3 regions of the Streptococcus sp. 27098_8_73 genome follow, and region 2 is predicted to be linked to each of the others. Evidence: predicted binding sites of a transcription regulator. Region 2 holds the regulator's gene; each other region holds the start of a gene.
The links. Region 2 encodes Rex, which represses fermentation and respiration genes when NADH is low (regulators of the CRP and FNR family bind a similar motif). Its sites were predicted from a motif close to TTGTGAANTANTTCACAA; they were not measured.
Positions count from the first base shown of each region.

Region 1: the regulator Rex is predicted to act here: its motif matches at 2,637-2,654, upstream of O3651_RS07955 (nitronate monooxygenase).
Region 3: the regulator Rex is predicted to act here: its motif matches at 1,992-2,009, upstream of O3651_RS07415 (class II fructose-bisphosphate aldolase).

Region 1 covers NZ_JAPVZT010000011.1:6,124-10,776, reverse strand. Annotated here, with positions in the region: gene O3651_RS07975 (GNAT family N-acetyltransferase) at 1-330, opposite strand, end outside; gene O3651_RS07970 (DUF1912 family protein) at 576-830, opposite strand; gene O3651_RS07965 (DUF438 domain-containing protein) at 857-2,218, opposite strand; gene O3651_RS07960 (DUF1858 domain-containing protein) at 2,221-2,451, opposite strand; gene O3651_RS07955 (nitronate monooxygenase) at 2,745-3,677, shown strand; gene rlmD (23S rRNA (uracil(1939)-C(5))-methyltransferase RlmD) at 3,931-4,653, opposite strand, start outside.
Region 2 covers NZ_JAPVZT010000001.1:182,065-186,717, reverse strand. Annotated here, with positions in the region: gene O3651_RS00995 (lipase) at 1-1,168, shown strand, start outside; gene O3651_RS00990 (hypothetical protein) at 1,150-1,563, shown strand; gene O3651_RS00985 (hypothetical protein) at 1,581-1,895, shown strand; gene radC (DNA repair protein RadC) at 2,029-2,712, shown strand; gene O3651_RS00975 (gamma-glutamyl-gamma-aminobutyrate hydrolase family protein) at 2,709-3,401, opposite strand; gene O3651_RS00970 (redox-sensing transcriptional repressor Rex) at 3,426-4,073, opposite strand; gene O3651_RS00965 (DUF1831 domain-containing protein) at 4,207-4,554, opposite strand; gene O3651_RS00960 (cysteine desulfurase family protein) at 4,556-4,653, opposite strand, start outside.
Region 3 covers NZ_JAPVZT010000010.1:5,218-9,870, reverse strand. Annotated here, with positions in the region: partial or broken gene infB (translation initiation factor IF-2) at 1-977, shown strand, start outside; gene rbfA (30S ribosome-binding factor RbfA) at 1,305-1,655, shown strand; tRNA gene O3651_RS07420 (tRNA-Leu) at 1,787-1,872, shown strand; gene O3651_RS07415 (class II fructose-bisphosphate aldolase) at 2,055-2,936, shown strand; gene O3651_RS07410 (hypothetical protein) at 3,020-3,172, opposite strand; gene O3651_RS07405 (class I SAM-dependent methyltransferase) at 3,407-4,171, shown strand; gene O3651_RS07400 (transposon-encoded TnpW family protein) at 4,336-4,572, shown strand.

The DNA.
Region 1 (4,653 bases), on a different contig from region 2:
ATGCAGTAGGTAGCCAATTTCAAAGACATCGTCCTCATGACGGTGATTGAAGTCACAAGAGCCAATGACTCGGTCATCCCCCTTAACTGTAATGCCATAGCCAGATGGAAGTTCCTTCTTTTCTAGATTTTCAAAATAGCGATTTTCAAAATAGTCACGCTCTGCTTCCAAGCTATCTACAGGAGGAAATCCAGCTGGATAACAGACTTCAGGCAGACCAGCATAAGCAAACATATCCTCCACATCATCTGCCGTTCGCTGACGCAATATCAACTGTTCAGTTTCCAACTTTGGCAACTCTTTGCCATTATAAGATTCAAGAAGTTTCATTCAAACCTCCTTTCCGCAACATAAAAATAATCCCTTCCTAGTCAGACTAGAAAGGGACGAATGTGTTTATCCGCGGTACCACCCAGTTTCGGGCAGATGCCCGCTGCTCTGTTTATTTCAATTTATCATCTCATCAGCAACCAGTCTTGACACATTTGTGGACTTCTCAGCATCGCCACTTTCTGTAAAATGCTTGACTCAAAACACCTCTGATGAACTTATTCTATCACCTTTCCAGTGAAAAATCAATAATTTCTCTCACCCAAAAGTCCGTCTGGCAGGTCGTGGAAGCCTTTGCCCGCCTGATAGTTGGCGAATTTCCCCAAAAGGAACTGGTAGGCATCTAGACGACTTTCATAGCGAATGGCCGCTTCCTTAGCTCGCTCGTCCTGGTCCGCCTCGTAGACCGCCTGACTCTCCTTGAGCGCCATCTCGTTAATCATGACCTGGGTCTTGACCCAAGCTTCAAAGTCCTGTAAAAATTCCTGTTCGTAACTCATGTTTCTCACTTTCTAACTGCAAATACCTAGTCCAAATCTCGGTAAAAATCACTGTCAATATCACGGAAGGGCTGAATGTTCTGTACATACTCCAGTACCCCTTGAAATTCACCAGCCTCATCCCGCACCGCCGCATAGGTCACATGGACAAACTTGCCCCGTGATTCCGACTTGAACCACATCTCAAACTTGTCCCGCTCTCCCTCGCGCAGAGCCTTGAAAATCCGCCGCACCTTGTCTAAAAACTTGGGCGGATGACAGAGCTCGACATTGCGCCCTATCTGGGACGGTGTCCGCTTGAAAATCATCTCGTCTGCTGGCACGCTGTCATTATAATACTGGAAAATATCGTCCTTATTGACAAAGGTAATCTCCATGGGCAGATGATCCAAAATCAGATTGGCCTCCGCCACCGACAGATAGCCATGACCAAAAGGCTGCTGGGAGTCCCGATTAAAGGCTTGCTCCTTCTTTTCCTTAGGCTTAAAGGAAATGGTGACCTGACCATCTGGTGTATCAATGACCTGTTGAAACCTGCCATCACTAGTCTGCTCTGTGCTGGCTGGCGCTTCGCTTCCTTCATCAGCAGCATCCCCAGCTTCCTCCTCCGAGAATGAGTGCCGCGCAGGAATCCATTTCTCCGTCGGCTTAATGATGGCATAGCCATAAGCATCGCTCTCCTCAGCAATCTTGAGCCAGTCATCCTGATGAAAGGACTCGAGGAGTATCATGAGAAGGATAGACTCTTCCTTGAAAATCATAGCTTCAAACTCAGCGGCAAAAGTCTCAAACTTGTCCTGGACTTTTTCAATCGAAGTATCTGGTAGCTGCTCTGCAGCAATCTGAGCCTCTTGGAAAAGGTCACGAATCTGGTCATCTACCCCCCACATGACCTTGGGCGGCGAATCGTGACCGTAGCTTTCCATGATAGGAAACATAAGCTCTTCCTTGCGCTGATAGTGTATATCAAACTGCCCCACCAAACCCAGCTGGCGCTGGAGTCCCTTGCGGATTTCAGGAAGAAGCTCCTCATCTTCTGTACTTTCATAGGTGGATAGGAGCCTGCGAACCCGCATAAGGGCAGCCCGCAGCGCTAAATTTTCCTGTTTGAAGATCTGAACAGGATGGCCTGGATGGTCGGTATCAGCCACCTCCACATCCTGAATGGCACCTTTAAAGAGGTTGGCATGGACATTGCAGAGGGACATGACATCTTCGAAAGTCACTCCCGTATCCGAGTTCATCAGCTCATGCTCCATCAGGCTGATTTCGATAGCGGACACACCAGCAAAATACTCGTTGAAAAGCTCCTGAACGGACTCTGCTGAAGCTCCATTATGTAAATCTAGCAAGATAGACTTGAGGACTTCAATGCGTTCAGTAGCCATTTCTAAATCCCCACCACTTCATAGCCGTTCAATTCCAGAGTTTGCTTGATTTTATTCAGGTCAATACCGTTCATGCTGGCTCCTTTTTTGATAGAAACCACGCGCCCGACTGTATTGCGCATAACAGGATTGGCCAGAGGCTTAAAGCCCAACTCGACCAAGACATCTAAAACTTCAGGCTGCTTCTCAATCACTTCTGCCACTGGAATAGACAAATCAATCACATTATCCATATGCCCTACCTCCGTGTATTTTTTATTATTATATCACAAAAGATGCGTCCAATAAAAATCCTTTCCATCACTTGCTCAAATCCAAGCTTGGAGTATATAACAAATTCTAATAGGCTATAAGTTATTGTTATAAGGACACTGATAAATTTAGTTTCACAAGGAAAAGTCAGTCCTATCAAGAATTTCTGAGATTTCTTTCACAAACTTCTATCTTTTGCCAAGTCACGGCTTTATTGAAAACGCTTTATTATAGTGATATAATGATTTTAAATACAGAATAAAGGAGATGCCCTATGTCTATTACAAAATTGTTGAACATTAAGTACCCTATTTTCCAAGGAGCTATGGCTCAGATTTCCCACTACCAACTGGCGGCAGCTGTTTCAGAAGCTGGCGGACTGGGAATCATTGCTTCAGGTGGAATGACGGGTGAGCAGTTGCGCGAAGAAATCCGTGAACTGCGTAAATTGACTGACAAGCCATTTGCCGTCAATGTCATGCTCATGATGAAAAATATCAAGGAGATTGTGACGGTCATCATTGAAGAAAAAGTTCCTGTCGTAACGACTGGGGCTGGTACACCAAAATTCATCATGCCTTATCTGAAAGAGGCAGGTATCAAGGTAATCCCTGTTATTGCCAGTGTCAAACACGCACAAAAAATGCAAGAGCTCGGAGTTGATGCCGTGATTGCTGAAGGTTCTGAAGCTGGTGGCCACATCGGTGAAACCAATACTATGGCTCTCATTCCTCAGATTGTTGACTCCGTTGATATTCCAGTCATCGCTGCAGGTGGCGTTGCCGATGGTCGTGGTCTCGCTGCCGCTTTTGTCTTCGGTGCACAAGGGGTTCAGATGGGAACTATCTTCCTAGCTTCTGAAGAATGCCCAATTTCAGCAGGTTACAAGGATGCCATTGTCGCAGCCAATGACACTGCTACTGCCGTTACTGGTCGTATTGCTGGTGCGCCGGTTCGTTGTATCCGCAATGAAATGACCGACCACTATATCGAACTAGAAAACAAAGGCACCAATCGTGATGAACTCGAAGAAATCACCATCGGTTCGCTTTCTAAAGCTGTTTACGAAGGAGATACTGTGCACGGCTCTATGATGAGCGGTCAAATCGCAGGCTTAGTCAAGGAAATTCGTCCATGTAAAGAAATCCTCGACACAATCGTTGCCGATGCCCAAAAGGTTCTCCAAAACACTGAAATAAAGCTATAATCCTCTAACTCAAAAGAGAGTGGGACAGAAATCGGTAATTCGTTAGAATTCGATTTCGTCGTCCCAACTCCGCACAGTTGAGTAGGGCTGTAAAAGCTGATGAAATCAGCGTAGTAAAGCCCACTCAACCACTGCGTCTTGCTCGACAAGCCAAAGACAATTGAGAGGCTAGGACTTTTGTCCCAGCCTCTTTTGCTGTTCATTTAGACTTGTTTTTGTCGTTGCCTCAAATATGCTTCAACAAATCACTCTGTTACTTGTCTTTTTTGACCAATTTCACCACTGCTTCGGTCCGAGCGGTGTGAGGAAACATATCAACCGACTGGATGTAGTGGACATCGTAGACCTGACTGAGCTTGACCAAATCGCGAGCTAAAGTTGAGACATTGCAGGAAACGTAGACCATCTTTTCAGGTGCATAGCGGACAATCGTCTCCAGCAACTTATCGTCCAGACCTGTTCGTGGCGGATCGACAATCAAGGCATTCGCTCGATAGCCCTCAGCATACCAGCGAGGAATGATCTCCTCTGCCGTTCCAGCCTCGTAGAGTGTATTGTCAAAGCCCATCCGTTTCGCATTGCGCTTGGCGTCTTCAATGGCCTCAGGGATGATGTCCATGCCCCGCAAAGACTTGACCTTTTTAGCAAAGGCAAAGCCGATAGTCCCCACTCCGCAATAGGCATCAATCAAATGATCTTCTTTCGTCACATCCAGCGCCTTAACCGCCTCCCCGTAGAGCACCTCTGTCTGCTCAGGGTTGAGCTGATAGAAAGCTCGAGGCGACAAAGAGAACTCATAGTCCAGCACTCCTTCTTGGATGGCCTTCTTGCCCCAGATAATCTCTGTCTTATCCCCATAAATCTCACTGGACTTGCTCGTATGATAATTGACCGCCACTGTCTCCAGCTCGGGAAATTCAGCCACTAGGTCTCGGACGACTGGAGAAAAGTCTAGCTTGCGACCTGTTACAAAAAT
Region 2 (4,653 bases):
GGTTTCTTATGTTGGAACCAATTTTGGAGATAAAAAAGATGTCCTGAATGACATTGAAAATCTAGGTATGGGTTTTACGGATAAAATGATAACAGGTCTCCCCTCGATTTCAGGGATGGGCAAAGGCATTCTAGAAGGACATTTTAACGATAGCGTTAAAAAGGAAGTTGTCGAAAACATTGTAGATGTTCAGTCAAAAACAGCATTAGAGTTTGCTCAGCGAGTAGAGAAAAAGGTTCGTAAAGAAAATCCCAATGCCATTATAACAACGAATGGTCATTCTTTGGGAGAGTCTATGGCCCTTTACACTGCCTTAAAAATGGGATGGAATAATGTTGGATTTAATGGTCCAGATATTCATAATATTGTTTCGGAAGAAGAAATAGCCTATATGCAGGCGCATCCAGAGCAATTTCGTAACTTTAGAAATCCAAATGATATGTTTTTGGGGAACATTTTGGGGAATAAAACAGGCGTTGCCATTTATGTCAATATGACAGATGCTAGTTTTATTGATGAATCTTTACGAATTTTACAGGATGATAAACTTTCTTGGAAAGAAAAGGCAGATAAGATCTATAGTCTGGGGGATAAATATCATAGTTATAATACTTGGAGATTTAATAATAAAGGTCAACTCATTGATGAAAATGGCAATGTTGTGACCAATACTGCAAAAGGAAATGCGAATGCCCTCATCCTAGAAACAAAAACGAGAATGTTGCGATATTATGGCATGAAAAGCTTACTTACAGAAAGCGGAGGTGGCCTAAGTAGCAACGAACGAATTTTTCTAGACAGCGAGCAAGCTACTATTGGTGCAAATGCTCTTGTTAATGCTGCTCAGCAAGTTTTGGATCAGATTAAGATTGAGAAACAAAGAGGAGTAGAAGAAGTTGAGTCTTTATTTGAAACGACCAAGTCTCCGTTTATGGTCAGTAGTCTTAGTCCTGATGAGATTAAATCGGCTTTTGTAGCTGGTGGTGTCACACATGATAGTGTGGTCGGAAATGTAGAAATCTCTCTACAGAATAAGCTCAACAAAGCGAGTCAAATATTAGATGAAATGACTAAATTGAAAGATAAAATTGCAGCTGGTATAAACAAAAAACTCGAAGAAGACATATCTTTAGCAGGGGAATTCAATCAATGGAGAAATTTGAATTAGCACAACGTGAAGTCGAAAAGAAAACTAAAGAATTAGAAGAATTGGAAGATCGGCATCGAGAAAAGTTGCAAGAATTTGAGGAAAGAAATGATTATTTTCAAACTGCGCGTCGTGCCATACAAAATATTCTTGATGAAAAGTACGAAGAAACTTTGCATTATTTGAAATCTACTGATGCGGATCAAGATTTTTATAGGATTCTTAATAGAGAGATGGAATCTTACCAAATGTTATCGGAAGATGCCTTGATGCAGGCGCAAAAAATATTGGAATTAGAATCTTTAAAAGAGAGTGATGATTTCCGACGAGAAAGACGATATCTAGATGATAAGTTAGAGGAGGCTTATCTACGTAGGAGAATAGCCGCAGATGACAATAATAAAACTAGAGAGTAAAAGGAAGTGATACTAAAATGGCAACAACATTAACTGAGGATATTACAGGTGTATTTACTGTAGGAAATTTCGATGATTTAGGAACTCGTCTGCTTGCTATTCAAAAACAGATTGAAAAATCTTTGATAACAAACGTTTATGCTCCACATATTCTTAGTAAAAGTGATGGTATTAAGACCAAATCTAAGGAAGCGATTAGTAAAGTTGCAAAGGAAGGAAAGTTGGCTATCAAGGGGATTAATGATACTTTAGATAGTGCCATCAAGGGACAATGGTCTACATCCGTTAGAGAAGCTGTTACAACAGCAAGCAACAAATATGATAAGATTTAGCAATTAATAATAAATAGCCTAAATAAATAAACTCGCCTAATCGATAGATTTTTTGTCTAACCTTTGGGGTGTAGTTCATTTATTTAAGTTCTTTTTTTTATTTAATCTCGAATTAATAAGTAAGGAGGTTGATATGTATCGTATTTCATTGCAGGATGACATAAGCATGATGCCACGTGAACGGCTAATAAGAGAAGGAGCGGATAAACTTAGTAATCAGGAATTGCTATCTATATTTTTGCGAACAGGCAGCAAAAAAGAAACTGTTTTTCAAGTTTCTCAAAGGATTTTATCATCGATTTCTAGTTTGAATGATTTGAAATATTTGACTTTGCAAGAATTGCAGACAATTTCAGGAATTGGGCCTGTGAAGGCTGTTGAGTTGCAAGCCATTATTGAGCTCGGCTGTCGTATCAACAAAGCTGAAGTGCTGGAGAGGGAGCAAATTCTTGGAAGTCAAAAACTAGCTCGCAAAATGCAGGTCGAATTGGGCGATAAAAAGCAGGAATGTTTGGTTGCTATTTATCTCAACAGTCAGAACCAGATCATCCATCAGCAGACAATCTTTGTAGGAACGGTAACTAGAAGTATTGCTGAACCGCGCGAGATTTTGCATTATGCGCTCAAACACTTGGCGACATCTATTATACTAGTGCACAATCATCCTTCTGGAGTGACTTTACCAAGTAAGAATGACGACGAGGTCACCAAACACATGAAAGAAGCCTGTGAACTAATGGGTTTGGTTCTTTTAGATCATTTAATAGTTTCAAAAAATAATTATTATAGTTATCGTGAAAAAACGGATTTGATCTAAAGTTTGTGGACCACATAATCAAACAAGGCTAAATCACCTGTTCTTGTGGGAAATAGAAATTCTGGATGCCACTGCACACCAAGAAATGGTCTTCCATCAGTTGAGGTAACAGCCTCAATGACCTTATCCCGAGGATCGTAGGCTATGACTTCTAGATTTTTCGCTAGGTCCTTGATACTTTGGTGATGGAATGAGTTGATTTGGCAAGTAGGTCCGTATAATTCATGGAGGATGGAGCCATTTTTAGTGACCATAGTCTGTGTAGTGTATTGAGCAGTGCTGTCTTGCCAGTGATTCTCGATGTCTTGATGAAGTGTGCCACCCATAGCAACATTGTAAAGCTGAGTACCACGACAGACGCCAAAAATAGGCTTGTTTTGTTTTCGTGCTTCTCGGATGAGAGCTAGTTCAAATAGATCCCTTTGAAGCAGATAATCATCACTTTCGATAGTCTGTTCTTCTCCGTAGAAATGAGGCTGGACATTTTGTCCACCGGTAAGAATCAGTTTATCAATCATAGTAATATAGGTGTGAGCTAAGGCTTCATCACCAATTGGCAAGATAATTGGGATTCCTCCAACTTTATTGACTCCCTCGATAAAGCCAGTTGAAGTATAACTTATATGGATAAATTGATCGTTGGGAATATCCCTTTGGTTTCCTGTTATACCGATAATCGGTTTTTTCATAAAGTGTCTGTTTCCTTTCTTACCTTACTCATCATCTTTTCTCATAAAGTAGAGTAAGGTTTGGAGTTCGCTGGTTAGGTCTACATATTGTACAACCACATCTTTTGGGACAGATAAGTGCACTGGGGAGAAGCAAAGAATTCCCTTGATACCAGCATCAACCAAGACGGATGCGACTTCTTGTGCCTTAACGCTCGGCACTGTTAGAATGGCAGTCTTTACGTTTCCTTCTTGGACCTTTTCTTTAATTTGAGAAATTCCATAAATAGGAATTCCATCATTTGTGGTGGTCCCGACGTCAGAATAATCATCTGTATCAAAGGCCATTACAATCTTCATTTTATTCCGTTCATGAAAGCGGTAATGTAAAAGAGCACGGCCCATATTTCCGACACCAACAATCATGACATTTGTAATCGAGTTGTCGTTGAGAAGATTGGCAAAGAAATTCATTAGTTTCTTGACATCGTAGCCAAAACCTCTACGACCTAACTCGCCGAAGTAAGAAAAGTCACGCCGAACAGTCGCAGAGTCGATTCCAATCGCCTCTGCGATTTGTTTTGAATTGGCTTTTTCAATATTTTCCGCGTTAAATCGCTTGAAAATCCGGTAGTAGAGGGAGAGCCGTTTAGCAGTAGCACGTGGAATAGGATTGCTTTTTTCAGTTTTCACAAAATCACGACCTTTCTATCTTCTATTCTATAGAAAGTTTGTGAAAAAATCAACTAATTTGATGAACAAAATATTATTATACTAATAAAGATAGATAAAATAATAGAAATAAGCAAAATTCTTAGAATTTCGCTTATTGGGGTGTTTTTTCAAAAATATCTCTTTCAACTAAACTATCCATCAGGAAATAGAATTTTTGCTGAATAATATGGTGTTTTTCTGATTTGAAGATATTAACCAATCTTAAACCAGACTTGTCCGTAATATTGATTTTTACTCCGCTTAGATCTTTATTGACGATAATCTTAAGCAAGAATCCATCGCCACTATTAGGAACAGCTTCGAGTAAGCGAGAAAGCTCGTAATTACCAACTTTTGTTTCAGCAAATGTATTATCTCGCAAGGTAAATTTCTTGACATTTGGATGGAGTGAATAGGTGAAGTCGCAGTTTGCTAAGCTAACAGATGTTTGAAAAGCCATCTTATCCTCCTAGTATTTCTTTTAGTTTTTGGCTGAATAGTTTGATTTCTTGTATGCTAGTTTGATCTGATACACTGATACGAATGGATTCTTTTAAGC
Region 3 (4,653 bases), on a different contig from region 2:
TTCGCGCTATCGGTACAGTTATCGAAGCCCGTTTGGATAAAGGAAAAGGTGCAGTTGCAACCCTTCTTGTCCAACAAGGTACGCTGAATGTTCAAGATCCAATCGTTGTCGGAAATACCTTCGGACGCGTTCGGGCTATGACCAATGACTTAGGTCGTCGTGTCAAAGTGGCAGGTCCATCTACGCCGGTTTCTATCACTGGTCTAAATGAAACTCCGATGGCAGGTGACCACTTTGCCGTCTATGAAGATGAAAAAGCTGCGCGTGCAGCCGGTGAAGAACGTGCTAAACGTGCCCTTCTCAAGCAACGTCAAGCTACTCATCGTGTCAGTCTGGAAAATCTCTTTGATACCCTCAAAGCTGGTGAAGTTAAGTCTGTTAACGTCATTATTAAAGCCGACGTACAAGGTTCTGTAGAAGCCTTGGCTGCTTCCTTGCAGAAGATTGAAGTGGAAGGCGTTAAGATTACCATTGTCCACTCAGCGGTTGGTGCTATCAATGAGTCTGACGTAACTTTGGCAGAAGCTTCAAATGCCTTTATCATTGGATTTAACGTTCGTCCTACACCACAAGCTCGCCAGCAAGCAGAAGCTGATGATGTAGAAATCCGTCTTCACAGCATTATCTATAAGGTTATCGAAGAAATGGAAGATGCCATGAAAGGAATGCTGGACCCAGAATACCAAGAAAAAATCATCGGGGAAGCCCTTATCCGCGAAACTTTCAAAGTTTCCAAGGTTGGTACTATCGGTGGATTTATGGTTATCAATGGTAAAGTTACCCGTGATTCCAAGGTCCGTGTCATCCGTGATGGCGTCGTAATTTATGATGGTCAGTTGGCTAGCTTGAAGCATTTTAAGGATGATGTGAAAGAAGTTACTAACGGCCGCGAAGGTGGTCTCATGATTGATGGCTATAACGATATCCAAGTGGATGATACGATTGAAGCCTACATCATGGAAGAAATTAAGAAATAAGAGAAATACGTCGAAAACTCTCAGTGAAAAGCATATTGGGTGAAAGTCGATACTTCTATCCCAAGCACCTTTTCACAAAGAGTTTAGAGCGAATTTCATTCAACCAAAATTAAAAATATGAGAGTGGGACAGAAATCGGTAATTCGTTAGAATTCGATTTCGTCGTCCCACCTCCGCACAGTTGAGTAGGGCTGTAAAAGCTGATGAAATCAGCGTAGTAGAGGCCACTCAACCACTGCGTCTTGCTCGACAATCCAAAGACAATTGAGAGGCTAGGACTTTTGTCCCAGCCTCATATTGCAGAAGAAAAATTAGAAAGGAAATCCTATGGCAAATCATTTTCGTACCGACCGTGTAGGAATGGAAATCAAGCGTGAAGTCAATGAGATTTTGCAAAAGAAAGTCCGTGATCCACGTGTCCAAGGTGTGACCATTACCGATGTCCAAATGCTGGGCGATCTGTCTATGGCCAAGGTCTACTATAGCATCATGAGTGACTTGGCTTCAGATAATCAAAAGGCACAGCTGGGCTTGGAAAAGGCAACCGGCACCATTAAGCGTGAACTGGGCCGAAACCTCAAGATGTATAAGATTCCAGATTTGACCTTCGTCAAAGATGAGTCTATTGAGTACGGTAATAAGATTGATCAAATGTTACGTAATTTAGAAAAACATTAATGAAAAGAGTGAGATGGGGCAGTGTTTACGAGCCCTGTCTCATTTTTATTTTTGAAAATACTTTTTAAAAGTTTTGAAAAAAGGTGTTGACAAGTGGAGATTATCCTGTTATACTAGTAAAGTACTCAATCGCGGGGATGGCGGAATTGGCAGACGCGCAGGACTAAGGATCCTGTGACCGCTTTAGGTCGTGAGGGTTCAAGTCCCTCTCTCCGCATAGGATTAGCTGACTTCGGTCAGTTTTTTTGTTTTCTCAAAGGAGCTGAAGATGTCTGAATTCAAAAATTACTTGGGAATTACTTAAAATTTCAGGAAAAACTAGCAATTTTAATGAAAAAGTGATAAAATAAACAATGTAAGTGGTTCATTCCACAAAAAATAAGAGGAGGCCTATTACAAATGGCAATCGTTTCAGCAGAAAAATTTGTCCAAGCAGCTCGTGACAATGGTTATGCAGTTGGTGGATTTAACACAAATAACCTTGAGTGGACTCAAGCTATCTTGCGCGCAGCAGAAGCTAAAAAAGCACCAGTTTTGATCCAAACTTCAATGGGTGCTGCCAAATATATGGGTGGTTACAAAGTTGCTCGCAACTTGATCGCTAACCTTGTTGAATCAATGGGTATCACTGTACCAGTAGCGATCCACCTTGACCACGGTCACTACGAAGATGCACTTGAGTGTATCGAAGTTGGTTACACTTCAATCATGTTTGACGGTTCACACCTTCCAGTTGAAGAAAACCTTAAATTGGCTAAAGACGTTGTTGAAAAAGCACACGCTAAAGGTATCTCAGTAGAAGCTGAAGTTGGTACTATCGGTGGTGAAGAAGACGGTATCATCGGTAAAGGTGAATTGGCTCCAATCGAAGACGCTAAAGCAATGGTTGCAACTGGTATTGACTTCTTGGCAGCTGGTATCGGTAACATCCACGGTCCTTACCCTGCAAACTGGGAAGGTCTTGACCTTGACCACTTGAAGAAATTGACAGAAGCTCTTCCAGGTTTCCCAATCGTATTGCACGGTGGATCAGGTATTCCTGATGACCAAATCCAAGCAGCTATCAAACTTGGTGTTGCGAAAGTTAACGTTAACACTGAATGCCAAATCGCATTCGCTAACGCAACTCGTAAATTTGCTCGTGACTATGAAGCAAACGAAGCAGAATACGACAAGAAGAAACTCTTCGACCCACGTAAATTCTTGGCTGACGGTGTCAAAGCTATCCAAGCATCAGTTGAAGAACGTATCGACGTATTCGGTTCAGAAGGTAAAGCATAAGAAGCTTGTAAAAGCTTGATATAACGGGGTTTATCCAATTTGGATAAACCTTTTTTCTTTGTTTTGCCACAAATTTGCTACACTTATTTAGTTAACGAATCTAATACAGGAATAATGAGATCTTTTATTTTTTGTGTAAGGTGCAAATAGATATCTGTGACACGACTTCCTCGTGTATGTCCAACACGATCTTGAATTGCTTCGAGTGGAATTCCTTGCTCAGCTAAAAAGCTGATATGTGTGTGACGAAAAATGTGAGTTGAAATAGAATCGTCATTAGTACGAGAGTTTGAGCGCCGACGTTTAACGTTTGAATTAGAATGACAGGAATAGCTAGTACAATAGCTTCAAATATTTTAAAGATGAGATAAAAAATAGAAATTGAACATATGGTATAATAAAATGAAATCAAGTGATGGCGATATATCCAACTTAAATCGAAATAGTATAAATTACGAGGAGATTATAAGATGAACGATTATATAAAATTAAATAAAGATAGATGGAATAATGTAAAAAATAACTATACTGAGCCATTGACACATGAAGAATTAGAAGAAGCCAGAAATAATCCAATTTCTGTTGCCTTAACTGTTGGGAAAAAAGTTCCGAAAGAATGGTTTGAAAAAGCCAACGGAAAAAAGATATTAGGGTTAGCTTGTGGTGGTGGACAGCAGGGACCAGTTTTCGCTGCAAAAGGTTATGATGTAACTATAATGGATTTTTCTAAATCACAATTACAAAGAGATGAGTTGGTTGCTAAAAGAGAAGGCTTAAAAATCAACACAGTTCAAGGCGATATGACAAAATCATTTCCATTTGAAAATGAAACCTTTGATATTATTTTTAATCCAGTTTCAAATGTATATATAGAAGATTTAGAAAACATGTACAAAGAAGCCTCTCGAGTATTGAAAAAGGGTGGACTGTTAATGGTCGGATTTATGAACCCTTGGATATACATGTATGATGCTGACACTGTATGGGACAAGCCCGATGAGGAATTACTATTAAAGTTTTCACTACCTTTTAATTCAAAAGAGCTTGAAGAGGAAGGCAAGATCACCATAAATCCAGAATATGGATATGAATTTAGCCATACCTTAGAAACTCAGATTAGAGGACAACTTAAAAATGGTCTTGCTATGATCGATTTTTATGAATCGTGTGACAAAAGACATCGATTATCACGTTATGGAAATGACTATATAGCTACACTATGCATTAAACTATAATGTTATAGAACATACTTTAGGAGAATAGCCCGTTTTATTTTCCGTAAGGGTTAAAATCTATGTCGTAGTAAAATAATCAAATAAAATTAGAGAGAGGAAGTAAAAGCAAATAGCCGCTACTTCCTTTTTTGTTGTCAAACATTCAAAAACGAAAAGGAGAATTTATGGAAGAACTGAAGAACACAGATAAACAAGGCCTTAGCACAAAGAGAAAGATTGAAAAGACCACCTATGAGGTTGTTGACCATTTCAATGAAAATACAACTGAAATAATGCAAGATAAACTTACAAGAATAATGCTGAGGGAGCTTAGGAGAAAATTGGATGAAAAAAAGATGATTTTGATTAAAAAGTCCTTGACAAGTAGCAACAGGAAAAACAGCGAAGTCTATGTCAGCTGAATACTACAAGATGGTAAGTCACGAAAAAAATCGCATGGATGAAACTGAAATGATTTGTCCATGCGATTTTTATATTTAAGG